DNA from 2 places in the Paenibacillus sp. FSL M8-0228 genome. Region 2 is predicted to be linked to the other one. Evidence: riboswitches for the same ligand, from Rfam matches in the RefSeq annotation. Region 2 holds a riboswitch; the other holds the start of a gene.
The links. A riboswitch is a leader RNA that binds a small molecule or an ion and turns the genes downstream of it on or off. The one in region 2 is predicted to bind cobalamin.
Positions count from the first base shown of each region.

Region 1 (7,629 bases), 3.9 Mb from region 2:
TCCTCAGTTAATAACTTCGATGAAGCTCCCAATCCTTCAACCATTCCATCCTTGAGTACAAGCAAATCTTCGCAAAATTGGGCTGTCAAGTTAAGATCATGCAAGACCGCAATGATCGTCACACCCGTTTCTTGGCGCCAATCTGCCAGCAGTTCCATAAATTCAAGCTGATAGCGCAAGTCCAGATAGGTCGTAGGCTCGTCCAGCAGCAATATTCGTGGCTCCTGCACCATTACTTTTGCCAAAGCTACACGCTGTCGCTGTCCCCCACTCAAACGGTCTAATGCTCTGTCCGCCAGCGTGGTAAGACCCAATCGCTCCAGCACGCGATCCGCGATCGCCTCCACATCAACACCCTTTTCCCTGCCTAGCCAGTCCTGATGGGGAAAACGTCCCATTTCTACGACTTCCCTGACGGTGTATCCCACGGGAGGAAGCCCTTCCTGTTGGAGTACGGCTATGAGTCGGGAAAGCTCTTTCCTGCTGTAGCTACCGACCTTTTTGCCATAGATATGAACGTTTCCCGAAGTTGGCTGATCTACACCGGAAAGCAAATGCAACAAGGTCGATTTTCCACTGCCGTTCGGACCAATAATCCCCCACCAAGTTCCTTCGTCGACGCTCCAGCTTATATTTTTTAAAGCATGGAACTCTCCATAGGCACGTGTCAGACCCACTACCTCTAATGCCCGATCACGCACCTTCTGTGATTCACTTTGTTCTGTCACAGCAGTCCTCCCCTGCGCAGCTTCTTGTTTCGGTACAGGAGATATGCGAAGAACGGTGCCCCAACAAAGGCCGTCATCACGCCCAGAGGAATTTCTGTGGGGGCTAACAATGTGCGAGCCGCCGTATCTGCCCAAGCCATAAAAACAGCTCCGCCGAGCGCAGATAATGGAACAATCATACGGTAATCAGGACCTGTCACCAGACGAATGATATGCGGTACAACGAGTCCAACAAAGCCAATCACGCCACACACCGAGACAGCGGCTGCTGTCAGCAGCGTGGAAATAATCAGAACAGATAGCTTCGTCGCATCTACATGAACTCCCATGTGCGCCGCCTGACGTTCACCCAAAGCCAAAATATTCAGCACACGTGCCCGGTTCCATAGAAATACCAGCCCTATGACCACATAAGGTAAAAGGATTCCTGTATATGACCAACCGCGCAGACTAAGACTTCCCATCGTCCAGTACAATATTTCATTGACCGTCTCCTTCGACATGGCTGTCAGAAAGGAAACAACCGCTCCCAGAAAGGATTGCATCACCACACCCGACAAAATGAGACTTTGTGTCGGAATTTTCCCACCTTCCCGTGCCAACGTCAGCACCATCCACAGCGTAAGCATTCCGGTCGTAAATGCCACTAGCGGCAGCGTCCATATGCCAACAAATGAAAATTGAAGGCCCCAATAAATCAGTACTGCCGCTCCTACCGAAGCCCCCGAGGATACCCCCAGTGTATACGGATCAGCCAAAGGATTACGCAGCACACCCTGAAATCCGGCTCCCGCCAGCGCCAGCGCTGCTCCTACCAACATTCCCAGTAACACTCGTGGCAATCTGACCTTCAAAATAATCTGCTCTGAGGATGTATTCCAATCCGGTGTAAACGTATCGCCTAACCACGGTAGGTGGTTAACCAGAATGCCCGTGATTTGGCTGACCGGAAGCTTGGCCGAGCCGATGCCAAGACAGAGCAGCAGCGTCAGCAACAGCAGGACAAGACCTGTCCCTCCAAAGCCGATCAGTTTACGGTTCATTTGAAAATTTCAGGATACACGCCCTTGGCCACTTCCTTGAGACCTTCCGTTACGCGTGGACCCGGACGACTGATCAAATTATCATCCACGGCAAACACCCGGTTGTGGCGAACAGCCGATATTTGATCCCATCCACTGCGAGCTTTAATGATATCACCGAGCGTCTGGCCCGTTTTGTCGTCCTTGACACTTTTGCTGTACAAAATCACGTCAGGGTTCGCAGCAATAATATTTTCCTCACTGATTTGGTACCACCCCTTCTGCGTGGCACCTACATTTTCGCCGCCCGCCAACGTAATCAGCTCGTCCATAAACTCGCCTTTACCCACTGTCCAGCCTGGTGAAAACTCGACGTATACCCGCAGCTTCTGCCCTTTACCGATATTTTTAATTCCTTCTTTTACTTCTGCTACATCTGCTCTCATCTTGTCAGTCACCGCTCTTGCTTCTCTCTGATGATCGGTGATTTTCCCATACAATTCGATGTTAGCCATGACATCTTCCACTGTCTTCGGTTCCGTTTTAAAAATCATAATTCCCATGTCGCGCAGCTTGGTCGTAGCCTGTTCACTAAGTGATATCCCTGCAAAAACGACTTCCGGGTTCGCAGCAATGATCGCCTCTTCGTTCGGTTTCATAATACCGCCCACTTTAGGCTTTTTCGTAGCTGCTTCCGGGTAATCAGAGTAGTCGGAGACGCCGACAATTTCCTTATCCAGCCCAATGGCGAACAACGCCTCGGTTTCTGCCGGGGAGACGGAAACGATTTTATCCGGCGCTTTTTTGAATGTAAATTCCTGTCCTGTTGCATCTTTAACTGTGAGCGGGTAAACCGTTTTGCCCGGAGGCTCTTGTGCGTTTACTGCCTGTCCCGGCTGCTGTGAAGAAGCCTGACCCTCTTTATTTTCTGCATTTTTTCCATTAGCGCCACATGCACTCAGCACAACTGCCAAAATCAGAGCCAATAGACCTGTTGTCCACACCTTTATTTTTTTTCCTGCCATGATTTGCACCCCTTCATAAATAAATCGTTAAGAGCGTTACTTGAACATCATCAGATATCTTCTAAATCTAGCCTTCTTTTCCTATCAAAAACCCCCGCATCCTCATATCAGGACACAGGGGTCACGTTAGCGCAGATCGTGCGCAGGCGGCAGCTTCTTTCCGCATGGACAGTCACTGCGAACACGTCATCCTTTCCTCGAAGGATTATGGTGACAGGCGGACGGGCAGGTATCCTGACTTATGGTAAAATACATGTCCTGAAATTCTTTCATATGCTTAGTAACATATAAAGAGGACTAACGGGCATGTTTCCATTTACAGTGGCGGGACCGCGCCGGATTCACACCGACTTCCCTTTTAACAGCGCAGGGAGGGAAACCATAGTTTCATCACGCTGCGCCGACCTCGTCTGCTGGATATTTGATGTAGTGGTAGTCAAGCCGTTCTTTTACTTGATGATTATAGGTTAAAATGAGGCGGCTTACAACCCAAACAGCCTCTTTATCCGCTGGTGTCTAACCTAATGAGGAAGCATTTCCGCTATGTAATTGTGCGGTCCTGCCAGCCTCAATTGAATCCTTAATGCTTCTCCCGGCTTCGGATTCAGACTCCAAAAATCATGGCCCGGTATCAGCATGCAAGCTAGCTGACGAATTACGCCACCATGCGTAACGACCAAAACAGAGGGCGACGTAGCAGTCAAATCCATGGGTTGAACTTCCATAGCAACACGCCATTCATACAGAGAGTCAAGAAATTTGCGCAGACGATTTACAAAATCTGTCCAAGACTCTCCACCAGGTGGGGTGATCCGTTGCGGCTCATCAATCCAAGCCCGATACAACGACACATCCTTGAGCATGTCATACGTTTTTCCATCCCACTCGCCAAAATGAAGCTCTCGCAGACATGGTTCCATCATAGGAGGCATAGTAGATAGGGAACGCCCAGACGTCAACTCTGATTCCGGCACAATGATCTGCAAGGTCTGGCGACATCGCATTAAGTCGCTGCAATAGATTCGAGCAAAGGACTGACCTTGCAATTTTTCCTGCAAAGGCTTTAATTCCTGCTCTGCCCCCGGTAGCAAACCTAAGTCGGAGTGTCCCAGATATCGACGTTCCTTGTTCCATAAGGTTGTGCCGTGACGAACTAACACGAGCTCCATATCCCAATGCAGATCTTCTTTAGCATCATACGGCACCTTATCCTCCTGTGAGTTCGGTCTTTGTGCGTATTCTACTGTCCTTTTTGCTGCTATATCTTGTTTCAAGAAATGTCACTTCCTGCTCGATCATTATTCAGTGTGTCACTCCTCACCCTCACCGCACCCATCCCAAGGCAAAACAACCTGCGGCTCCTAACAAACACAATCCTACAAACATACTGGACACGGCGAACATCAGCTGGATCGTATGCCGTATATCTTTCGACTCTAGCGGTCGTATCCAATCCCCCATGTATGCACGAAAGGAGCGCACGCCATGATACACATTATATCCTCCAAGACGAATCCCCAATGCACCAGCAACAGCCGATTCCGGGAAGCCACTGTTCGGACTTGGGTGCAGACGAGCGTCTCGCTTGACTGTGCGCCAGCTTCTTGCAGCATCTCGTTTGTACATCCACGCCGCTATCACAAGCATTGCCGCTGTCAGGCGTGCTGGAATGTAGTTAGCCACATCATCTAGACGTGCTGAAGCCCAGCCTAAATGCAGATACTTTTCATTTTTGTAGCCAACCATGGAATCGAGCGTATTCACAGCACGATAAGCCAGCGCCAAGGGTGCTCCCCCGATCAAGGCATAAAAAAGCGGGGAAATAATCGCGTCCACGATATTTTCAGCGACCGTTTCAACCGTACCGCGTACAATCTCAGGCTCATCAAGTTGCTGCGTATCCCGCCCGACTATCATGCCCAGCTCCCGCCGTGCCGCAGCCAGGTCATCCGCCTGCAACGCTCGGTAGACTGCCATTCCTGCATCCTTTAGTCCTTTGGAAGCAATCGTGGTCGCAATCAGCACTATTTCTGCGCCGACAGATAACCACGGATGAATCCAGGCAAGCAATTGCAACAGCGCCCAGGCGAGCGCAAAGGAGCCTCCCGCCACAATGAGTGGAAGCAGTATACCCGCACGTTTCAGCCCCCGGTCACTTCGGACCTGGCGGCGAATCAATTTTTCCAATGCCGAAATGGCATGTCCCATACCGATGACTGGATGCGGCAACCACCTCGGATCACCGATCATCCTGTCCAAAAGGTAGGCTGCCAGGATAATCAAGCTAACTGTCACGCCGCTGTTCCTCCTCCAGCACTTCACCCAATACAGATAGCAGCCTGTCGTTGGCTTCTGCATCCTTGACCGCAATCCGAAAATGGCTCGTCGTCAGTCCCGGATACATAGCACAGCTACGTATAAGAACTCCGCGTTGTCCAAGCGCCTGCTGAATAGCCGATGCACTCCACGTACCCGGCGCCCTTGCCAGCACGTAATTGGCTTCACCGGGAACGACACCGCAGCCCCATTCCGCCAAGGCGGTTAACAGACGGTTGCGCTCCGCAGCAATCAGCTCCTGTGTTTGGTGCTCATATGCTTGCCCACTTCTCAAACACGCCTCGCCAGCCAGCAACGCCAATCCATTCACACTCCAGGTCACCTGTTTGGCCGTCATTCGCCGGATATAGTCCGGATGAGCAATCGCACAACCCAATCGTAGGCCAGGAATGGCATAAAATTTGGTCATTGACCGGATCAAAATCACATGAGGATAGCGATCCAGCACAGGCAGCAGTGAGATTCGCCGTTCCAGCGGAATAAAATCAATGAATGCTTCATCCACCACCAGCACGGTCCCCGTTGTGCCAGCCGCCTCTGCCAGCTCGCACAGCTCTTGCTCACCATACTGCACACCGTTTGGATTATTCGGCTGCCCGAGGAACAAAACATCTACCTGCTCCATGAGCTGAAGGATGTCCTCCACGTCCGCCTTCCATTGAAGCGAGGCCTTCCCATACACCCGGTTGACCTCGGCTCCGAATTTGCCAGCCAGCTCGGCATATTCCGAAAAACACGGCTCCACTGTACCCACACGCTTAGGAGCTAGTCCCAATAACAAGAGCGCCATGCTCTCAGCCGCTCCGTTTCCGATACTTAACGACTCCGGTGGAACATGCAGTCGCCGTGCGAGCATATTTTTAAAATTCCGATGCCCAGGGTCTGGATAGCGAATCACAGTGTCAAATGAGTGTTGCAGCGCCTCAAGCACCTCAGGCGGTGGACCAAGCGGATTAATATTTGCACTAAAATCTACAAAATCAGCAGCAGTCCCGCCAAATGTCGCCGCAGCTGTTTCCCTGTCCCCGCCATGACCGTAAACCTCTATCATTGCCTCTCATCCTTTCCGCCCGTTTCCAATCATTTAGCTCCATTATGAGGCTGCTTTTTGCGTCCCGTCAATGCAAATGAGCTTTTGTACATGGCTCACTTGGGTTACAATAGAAGGAGGCACACATAAAATTACACAGTTTATATACGGAGGAATGGACATGCTGTTCATCGACAACCAGGGGATACACGATCCAGCCATTAATCTTGCTATTGAGGAATACGCGCTCAAGCATCTACCGCTGGACGACAGCTATTTGCTGTTTTACATTAATCAGCCTTCTATTATTATAGGCAAGCATCAAAATACCATTGAAGAAATCAACGCCGAGTTTGTCAGAGATAACAATATTCAAGTCGTTCGTCGCCTGTCCGGCGGCGGTGCTGTATATCATGACCTCGGTAATTTAAATTTCAGTTTTATTACCAAGGATAACGGGGAGTCCTTTCATAATTTCCTTAAATTTACGCAACCTGTGATTGATGCTCTGCGCCAAATGGGAGTAGAAGCTGAAATGACAGGCCGCAACGATCTGCAGGTCGGAGAACGTAAAATTTCAGGAAACGCCCAATTTGCCACACGCGGACGTATGTTCAGCCACGGTACATTGATGTTTAACCTGAATCTGGACAATGTGGCTGCATCACTGCATGCCAATCCCGAAAAATTCAAATCCAAAAGCACTAAATCTGTCCGCAGTCGCGTAGCTAACATCAGCGAACTGATGGACCGTGAGATGACCATAGAGCAATTTCGCGAGGAACTGTTGCGTTTCATATTCGAATCAGAATTGGATCAAGTACCTCAATATAAGCTCACCGATACCGATTGGGCCAAAATCCATGAAATATCCAAAGAACGCTACCAATCGTGGGATTGGAACTACGGTCTATCCCCCGAGAGCAATATCAAGCACACACGTAAATTTCCAGTCGGTATTATTGATATCCGCATGGATCTTAAGGAAGGCTACCTCCGTGATATTAAAATCTATGGGGATTTCTTCGGTGTGGGTGACGTTGCTGATATTGAAAACATCCTGCGCGGCAAGCGTTATGATGAAGGTGAGGTACGTCAAGCCTTATCCTCTCTCGATTTGAAGCACTATTTTGGTAATATTGAGTTGGACGATTTTGTTGGACTTGTATTTTTGGAAGACTAACCGTTACTTTTTCCCATCGTTTCAAACCAATACTTCAGTGGTTATAAGGGGACAGGCTCTTATAGGAGCCGTCCCCTTTTCCTTGCGATATTGTCATTTTGAATATTATAAGATACAATTTTAGCATTGCCCCATGATAGAGATAAAGGAGAGAATACCGATATGTATAAATTAATTGCCATTGATATTGATGATACACTCATTAACGACCAAAAAGAAGTTACACCAGCGACACAACAGGCATTAGAAGCTGCTGTAGCGAAAGGTGTGGTGGTTACCCTCGCTACTGGACGAGCTTATGCCT
Region 1 covers NZ_JBBOXA010000001.1:1,532,837-1,540,465, reverse strand. Annotated here, with positions in the region: gene MKY98_RS07040 (ABC transporter ATP-binding protein) at 1-728, opposite strand, end outside; gene MKY98_RS07035 (FecCD family ABC transporter permease) at 725-1,771, opposite strand; gene MKY98_RS07030 (ABC transporter substrate-binding protein) at 1,768-2,775, opposite strand; cobalamin riboswitch at 2,983-3,174, opposite strand; gene MKY98_RS07025 (histidine phosphatase family protein) at 3,297-4,049, opposite strand; gene cbiB (adenosylcobinamide-phosphate synthase CbiB) at 4,099-5,070, opposite strand; gene cobD (threonine-phosphate decarboxylase CobD) at 5,060-6,163, opposite strand; gene MKY98_RS07010 (lipoate--protein ligase) at 6,324-7,325, shown strand; gene MKY98_RS07005 (Cof-type HAD-IIB family hydrolase) at 7,488-7,629, shown strand, end outside.
Region 1: another riboswitch for cobalamin. It lies ahead of MKY98_RS07030 (ABC transporter substrate-binding protein); the one in region 2 lies ahead of cobJ (precorrin-3B C(17)-methyltransferase).

Region 2 (7,629 bases):
ACCATGATATGCTGCCGACGACACTCATATTAAGTATTGCAGCGGCTCGTGAATCTATCCCTTTTCCAGCACTGGTGGAAGCGTTAATGATGGAAATTTCTTTTGAGGCATTACGTGAAGCAGGGATTCGTCTCCCCAAAACGGTCGGTCAGGCCGTTAGTATTCTTGGTGCGCTCGTAATTGGGCAGGCCGCAGTACAGGCAGGGATTGTATCGGCACCCATAGTCATTGTTGTGTCGCTCACAGGTATTGCTTCGTTTACCATTCCACGCTTTAACTTTGCCATCACAGTTCGCCTGCTACGATTTCCAATCATGCTGATGGCGGGTTTATTCGGATTGTTTGGGATCATTATTGCGACAACGCTGATTGCTACGCATCTAACCAAGCTAACATCGTTTGGTGTCCCTTACATGAGCGGATATAGCCCGTACAACCATACGGATCAAAAGGATATCGTCGTCCGTGCACCTTGGTGGAAAATGACTAAACGTCCTTCCTGGATTGGTAAAGACAACAACAAACGAGCGAAGGAAAAGATGAATGGAACGCCTACCACCGAGGAGGGATGGTGATGAAGCCCAAATCGAATACACAAAAAATACGTAAAGCGGCTGTGCTCTGTTGTCTGCTGCTTTGTTCTGTTCTTTTGGGAGGATGCTGGGATCGCCGTGAAGTGAACGATGTGGCCTTTGTGATGGGTACCGGGCTAGACAAGGAAGGCGATCAATACCGGGTAACGATGCAAATTGCTTTGCCTGGACAACTAGGATCTTCGGGCAGCACAGGAGGAGGGGGAGGTACAAGCGGTACGAAGTCCTACTATCTGGAGTCCAAAACAGGTCCAAGCTTTCGAGGAGCAAGTACCGAGGAACAGCGCGGGGTTTCGCGAACACTTAATTACTCCCATCGGCGGGTACTGCTGTTCGGCGAGACGCTGGCACGGGAAGGGATTAGCAAAATGATGGATGTCATTGCACGTATTCCGCAGAACCGTCTGTCTTCCCTGGTTGTTATCACGAAGGGGTCAGCGATGGAAGTGCTTCAGGCAGATGCTCCGATTGAGCAATATCCAGCGGAAATGGTGCGTGAGCTTAACTTTTCCTATATGAAAAAACCTCGTTCCGTTAAACTGCTGATGAATTCCGTCCTGCTGGAAGGCATTGACCCGGTGGTGCCAGTAATGTCTCTGGTGAAGAATGGGCCCGCTAGTCTTAAAGACAAGAAGACGAATATTCAGATCGATGGATTGGCAGTCTTTCGACAAGACAGGTTAACAGGGATTATTGATAACCATCTCAGTCGGTTTCTGCTGTTGGGTATGGAGCAAGCCAAGGAGACAGAGATATTTATCCCCCCTCCCAAGGGTAAAGGTTACATATCTGTGCATCTCATCGAAAATAGAGTCCATATCAAGCCCTTTATTCAGGGGAATGAGATTCGAATGACCGTTCATATGAACTGCAATGGGAATGTGAAGGAAAATGAGACGAATTTCGATATTTCCAACGAGGAAAATTTGAAGTGGCTGGAGCAGCAGACAGCCGAGGAAATCAAGAGGGAGCTGGGAGAGGCTGTCCACGTGATTCAGCAAAAGTATCGTTCAGACGTACTTGGTTTGGGCCGGGCTATTATTACGAGTCACCCGGATGAATGGAAACGGATTAAACCTCAATGGGAGCAACTATATCCCAAGGTGGAGATCACCATAAATCCGGTCGTGCATATTGAGAATATTGGTGCGGTCACCAAACCATTCGGGGTCAAAAAGGAGCAAATCCAGAATGAATAAAGTATTTCTGTTACCTTTGGTGCTGGCTATGCTCTTCATGTATCTGATTGACCGTAAAAATATTAACAATGCACCAGCCATCAATCGTTGGGTCTCTCGAGTATTGTATGTTATTAGCATTGGTATCTGGATTTACGGAACATCAACGAAGAGCACCGTTTATGTGGCTACATGGCTGACCCGTTTTATTGACATGTGGCTCCCCCCTACGTTGTAAATCGTGTATTGGATGCCTGCGGATAAAAGGAGGATGACCTGTATGAAACAGTTCACAACCAGACAAATCGTACTGCTGGGTGTATTGATGGAGGTCGGTATTACCCTTATACATGCTCCGGCGCAGGCAGCGGATCACGCGAATCAGCATGCCTACTGGACCTGTATAATTGCGGCTATCGTGCTATGCTTGCCGATCTGGGCGATGTTGAAACTCAAGCGTCGTTTTCCTGACCAGGATCTAATGCAGGCGATGGTGAGCTCTCATCCTGTGCTGGGACGTATGCTGCTTGCAGTCTACCTTATTTTATTCCTGATCATTTTTGCACGGGATTTGAGAATTATCACAGATTTAGTGGAGGTTGTGCTTTTGCCGCTGACTCCGATTGTGGTCACTTCTCTTATTGTGCTGTTAACTCTGGTATTTATGGCCAAAGGCGGAATAAGCACCATCGTGAATATGGCCGAGATTTTTTTGCCGATGTTGATTTTGACGCTGTTGACCATGCCGCTTTTTTTTGGGCGTAATATGGATTTTTCGATGCTTAGACCCTACTTACATCCAGAGGTAGAGGGAGTGATCAAGGGCAGCTGGCGCATGCTGGGATATATGGCCGATATCCTGATGGTTCCCTTTGTTATTTCTGGAAAGAGTTATAATGGACGTAGTGCGTGGTATGGGCATTTGCTCGGAACCGCTTTTCTGATCATGCTGGTGTTGCAGTCGGAGTTGGTTATTGGTGTTCCTATCTTGTCACGGCTGTTCTATCCATCGTATGAACTGGTGCGTCAATTGCAGCTAACGGACTTTCTGGATCGGTTCGACTTGTTCGTGGCAGCACTGACCGTACCCACCTTTCTTACGAAGATCGGAATTGATCTGTACGTTACCAGTTTGGCGGTAAAGCGTATGTTCTCCCATGCCTGGGGGAGTCTGATGGTTTGGCCCGTAGGTTTGTTAGGTTATGTCTGTTCGTTTATGCTGTTCTCCAACATCGTGCAAGTTTTTGATTTCAGCCGGGAGTGGACCGCGGTGATGATCATTTTTTTTGTACTTATGCCCTTGGTACTATGGATGTTGCTCCGACCCAAATCTAAAGGGAAAGGCGGAGATGATAAGGCATCTAACGGAGAGCGGGATAGCAGTAGTCAGCTAGAAAGCCGGCAGGGAGATAGAACAGGACACACCCACTTATAAGATTCCTGTATTCATCGAAAAAGTAATTCTTATTTGTCTTTTACCCCTCTGATTGTATACTTGGTAGAAAGAAATACGACTTCTACTAGGGAGGAAACAGAATGGCACAACGCATGGCAGGTAAGAGAGTCGCTCTTGCTGGTCCCCGTAAAGCAGACGAAATGGCGCTGCTAGTTGTGAAGATGGGAGGGGAGCCAGTACATCGTCCGGCCCAGGGCACTGTTTTTCTAGATGATATCGAGCTGCGCAACGCTGTTGTATCGTGGGTAAAGAACCCTCCGGACTGGTACATCTTCACGACAGGCATGGGGCTGGATGCCCTGTTCGATATGGCAGAGGATATGGGTGTGGCTGAGCAGATTATAGAGTTGCTGCAATCTTCCAACATTGCAGCGCGGGGCTACAAGACGGTCAATGGACTCAAAAAGCGTGGCTTTACGCCAGCAGTACGAGACGAGGACGGAAGTTTGATCGGATTGACAGGAGCTTTCGCCCCATACGATCTGAAGGGGAAGGAAGTGCTGTTGCAGCTGCATGGCGATCCAGCCCCACGGTTGGTAAAATGGCTGGACGAGCAGGGGGCAGTGACCCGCCAGGTACTTCCTTATAAGCATATCCCACCCGAGGAAGCAAAATTGCAGGCGTTACTGGAGGATGTTATCCATCGTAATGTTGATGCCGTTACATTCACGAGTGGTCCGCAAATTCGATTTTTGGCCCAATATGCCAGAGAGCAAAATCGAATTGAGGATTTACTGGAAGCTTTTCGTGAGGATGTGATTGCTGTATCCGTAGGGAAGGTGACTGCACAGTCCATTGTGGAAGAAGGGATTGATCGAGTCGTGTTTCCAACCGAAGAGCGCATGGGCGCGATGATGGTGGAGCTGGGCAAATATTTTGAACATAACGATTCGGTGCATGGCTGTGGTCTGAAGATCGTGAATGGTCATTGAAATGAGATCAAAATTATAAATGCAGTATGCTAAAAAATGAACTTATATTTCGGGATACAGAGTAAAATAAAGATAAGGGCCTACGAGGTCTTTATCTTTTTTTGTTGGACATGCATCGACAAAGATTTTTGTTATAGCGAAAATGTTTATCTAATATAATGAATAAGTTTCGATGCTACTTAGGACAGGAGCTGAGACGTTAATGAATTCTATTTGCGTATTTGCCGGGTCCAGACCTGGACATTCATCGGTATATGTTGAGGCAGCAGGCAAACTGGGAGAAGCCATGGCTCGCCATCATATCCGTCTGATCTATGGCGGCTCTAGCAGGGGGCTAATGGGAGAGGTGGCAGATGGAATGCTGGCGGGTGACGGTCAGGTCACGGGCATTATGCCCACCCTGTTATTTGATGCAGAGATCATTCATCGGGGAGTTACCGAATTTATTGAGGTAGCAAGCATGCATGAGCGTAAAGCGGCAATGAGCGAGATGGCCGATGCTTTTATTGCCCTTCCGGGTGGTTTGGGAACCTTTGAAGAGCTGTTCGAGGTACTATGCTGGGCGCAAATCGGCATTCATCGCAAGCCCATTGGGCTGCTGAATGTGAATGGATATTTTGACCCGTTAGTAGAAATGGTGCGTCATAGTGTGCAAGAGGGGTTTACCGGGAGTGAGCATCCAGCGCTACTGAGCATCTCCGCAGACCCGGACGAATTGCTACGTATGTTAAAAAATAAAGCACAGAACTTGAAATAAAGCTTTTTTCGTGCTTGCACAACTGATTGAGGCAAGGTTATGATAAGACCCATAATCAAATAGCGGACAGACAAGGTGCCTTTGCGGTTGAGCAAAGGGTAACAGGGAATCGGGTGCAAATCCCGAGCGGTCCCGCCACTGTAAGGAAGAGGATTTTTTTAATTGGTCACTCGTGAAAAATGGGGAAGACGAAAGAATCCGTTGATGCCAAGCCAGGAGACCTACCTTGATCTGTATGCACCGTTAACCTTCGCGGAGAGGATGGGTGTACGAAATCAGGAAATCAGGCACACGTTGCTTTTTCCATGTTGGCTAGAGGTTTGCGTGGATATGAACGTGCAGCAGCGTTTGAAGCGTAAACAGACAGATGGAAAACAACGGCAGGCTGGAGGAAGACAAATCGTGTCTTCTTACGCTGTTTGTTCGTCTGATGAGAGATACGTACATAGAAGCCCCATCCGGGTAGGATGGGGCTTTTTTGAGTTACAGGATGTCCAAAAATCATTGGAATAGATAGCATAGCTGCCCTGAAAAGGATGAATAGGAGGAGCTCGATGAGCCCATTAGGAAAATTGTTGGTGATTGGATTTGGACCAGGAGATATGGAACATATCACAAAACGGGCGCTGGATGCGCTGGCCGAAAGTGAGGTCATTATCGGCTACAATACCTACGTTGATTTGATCCGTCCGCTGTTGAACGGACAGGAGATTGTACGCACAGGGATGACAGAGGAAGTGAGCCGTGCGCAGGAGGCGGTTCGCCAAGCAGAGATGGGCAAGAAGGTAGCTGTCATTTCCAGTGGAGATGCGGGAGTCTATGGTATGGCAGGGCTGGTGTACGAAGTGCTGATGCAAAAAGGCTGGCGACGCGAGGACGGAGTTGAAGTAGAAGTCGTGCCGGGGATCTCGGCTATTCAGTCCTGTGCTTCACTGTTGGGGGCGCCAGTGATGCATGATGCGTGCACAATTAGTCTGAGTGATCATCTGACCCCATGGGAAACGATTGTGAAGCGCGTAGAAGCAGCGGCTTCGGCCGATTTTGTGATTGCATTATATAATCCGCGCAGTGGCCGGCGTACCCGCCAGATTGTGGAGACGCAGTCCATTTTGCTGCGTTACCGCGATCCGCAAACTCCGGTTGGGCTGGTGAAGAGTGCTTATCGTGAACGTCAGCAAGTTATTGTAACGACGCTGGAAGATATGCTGAACCACGACATCGGGATGCTGACGACTGTAATCATCGGCAATTCCTCGACGACGGTGTATGACGGCTTGATCGTGACTCCGCGCGGATATCAGCGCAAATACACGCTGGATGCGACCGAGCAGGCGCTCAAGCCGCATCAGCGTCTCCGCACGGAAGCGGAGCCGTGGTCGCTGGGAGCGCAAGAGGGTACACCGCAGGCAGGAGCAGCCCCGACTACGCCCGCTGGACCCTCCGCGAGCGGCGCTGCGGTTGCGACGCAGGCACGCCCGCAAGCGATGGCTGCTGTGCAGGCAACAACTGCTGTGCAAACCGGCACGGCCCCGGCATCGCTGGCGGCAGAGGCGCTAAGCCGCCTCGCTGTCGGCGGCAAGCTGCCTGGCGAAGCCAACGCTCGCTGGAGCGGGCAAGCGCCTACCGCCAAGAGCACCGCCGGAACGTCGGCGGTGGCCGGAGCAGGGGCCGCGGCCGGGATGGCGACAGGCGGCTTTGGCAAGCCTGCGCTATTTGAGGTGGGCGTTTCCCCGGGTGTGGGAAACAAGAAGTTCACCGCTCGTCAGATGGCGCTGCTCGCCGAGGTAGCGGGTGATGATGGCGAGCTGGAATACACGCCGGATCATCAGATCGTGCTGCGCGTGCCGTGTGCAGACCCCGAGGAACTGGTCGGGCGGCTGCGGGATGAACGATTCATTGTCATGCCGATTGGCGATGTGTTTAAGGTAAAGGCGTGCGACTTCTGCAATATGGAGAAGGATGACGCTGTGCCTGTGGCTGAGCATTTACAGGTTGTACTTGGCGGATTACAGGCACCCAAGGAAACGAGCATTGCTTTGAACGGATGCGGTATGGCCTGCTATGGAGCCGTACTGGAGGATATCGGAATCGTCTATCGCAAGGGTGGGTACGATCTCTTCCTCGGTGGCAAAAAATTCGGCCGCAATGCTCATGCCGCTCAGCCTGTAGCGGAAGGAATTCCGGGTGATCAGATTACGGACATCGTGAAGCATGTCATCGCTGAATATAAGGAAAAAGGGCATCCGAATGAGCGCTTTCATAAATTTTTTAAGCGTGTAGGTGTCGTTGCGGGGTTCCGGCATGAAGATGCACCAGTAACGGTAGAAGTGAATGCGGTTTGTGGTGATTAATGGACTGAAGGCCTGATGAACGGGATACAAGCATATATATAAAATAGGGCGTCATGCAGGCTATCCCTATTCAAGAGGAGGAAACAACAGCAGTGGATGCAATATTGTTGGTTGGACATGGAAGTCGGGACCCGGAGGGGAACCAGGAACTGCTGGAATTTACACAGGCAGTGGCAGATCGGGTACCGGATATGTGCGTGGAAACCTGTTTCTTGGAGCTGGCACGTCCCAGCATTGCTGATGGGATGCAAACTTGTGTGGAGAAAGGGGCGACGCGTGTCGTTCTTATTCCGATTATCTTGTTCGCAGCGGTACATGCCAAAATTGATATTCCGATGGCTATTGACCGGGCAAAGGCGAAA
Region 2 covers NZ_JBBOXA010000001.1:5,424,379-5,432,007, reverse strand. Annotated here, with positions in the region: gene MKY98_RS24565 (spore germination protein) at 1-575, shown strand, start outside; gene MKY98_RS24560 (Ger(x)C family spore germination protein) at 575-1,792, shown strand; gene MKY98_RS24555 (hypothetical protein) at 1,785-2,009, shown strand; gene MKY98_RS24550 (GerAB/ArcD/ProY family transporter) at 2,052-3,206, shown strand; gene MKY98_RS24545 (uroporphyrinogen-III synthase) at 3,308-4,159, shown strand; gene MKY98_RS24540 (LOG family protein) at 4,362-4,916, shown strand; cobalamin riboswitch at 4,974-5,159, shown strand; gene cobJ (precorrin-3B C(17)-methyltransferase) at 5,471-7,267, shown strand; gene MKY98_RS24530 (sirohydrochlorin chelatase) at 7,360-7,629, shown strand, end outside.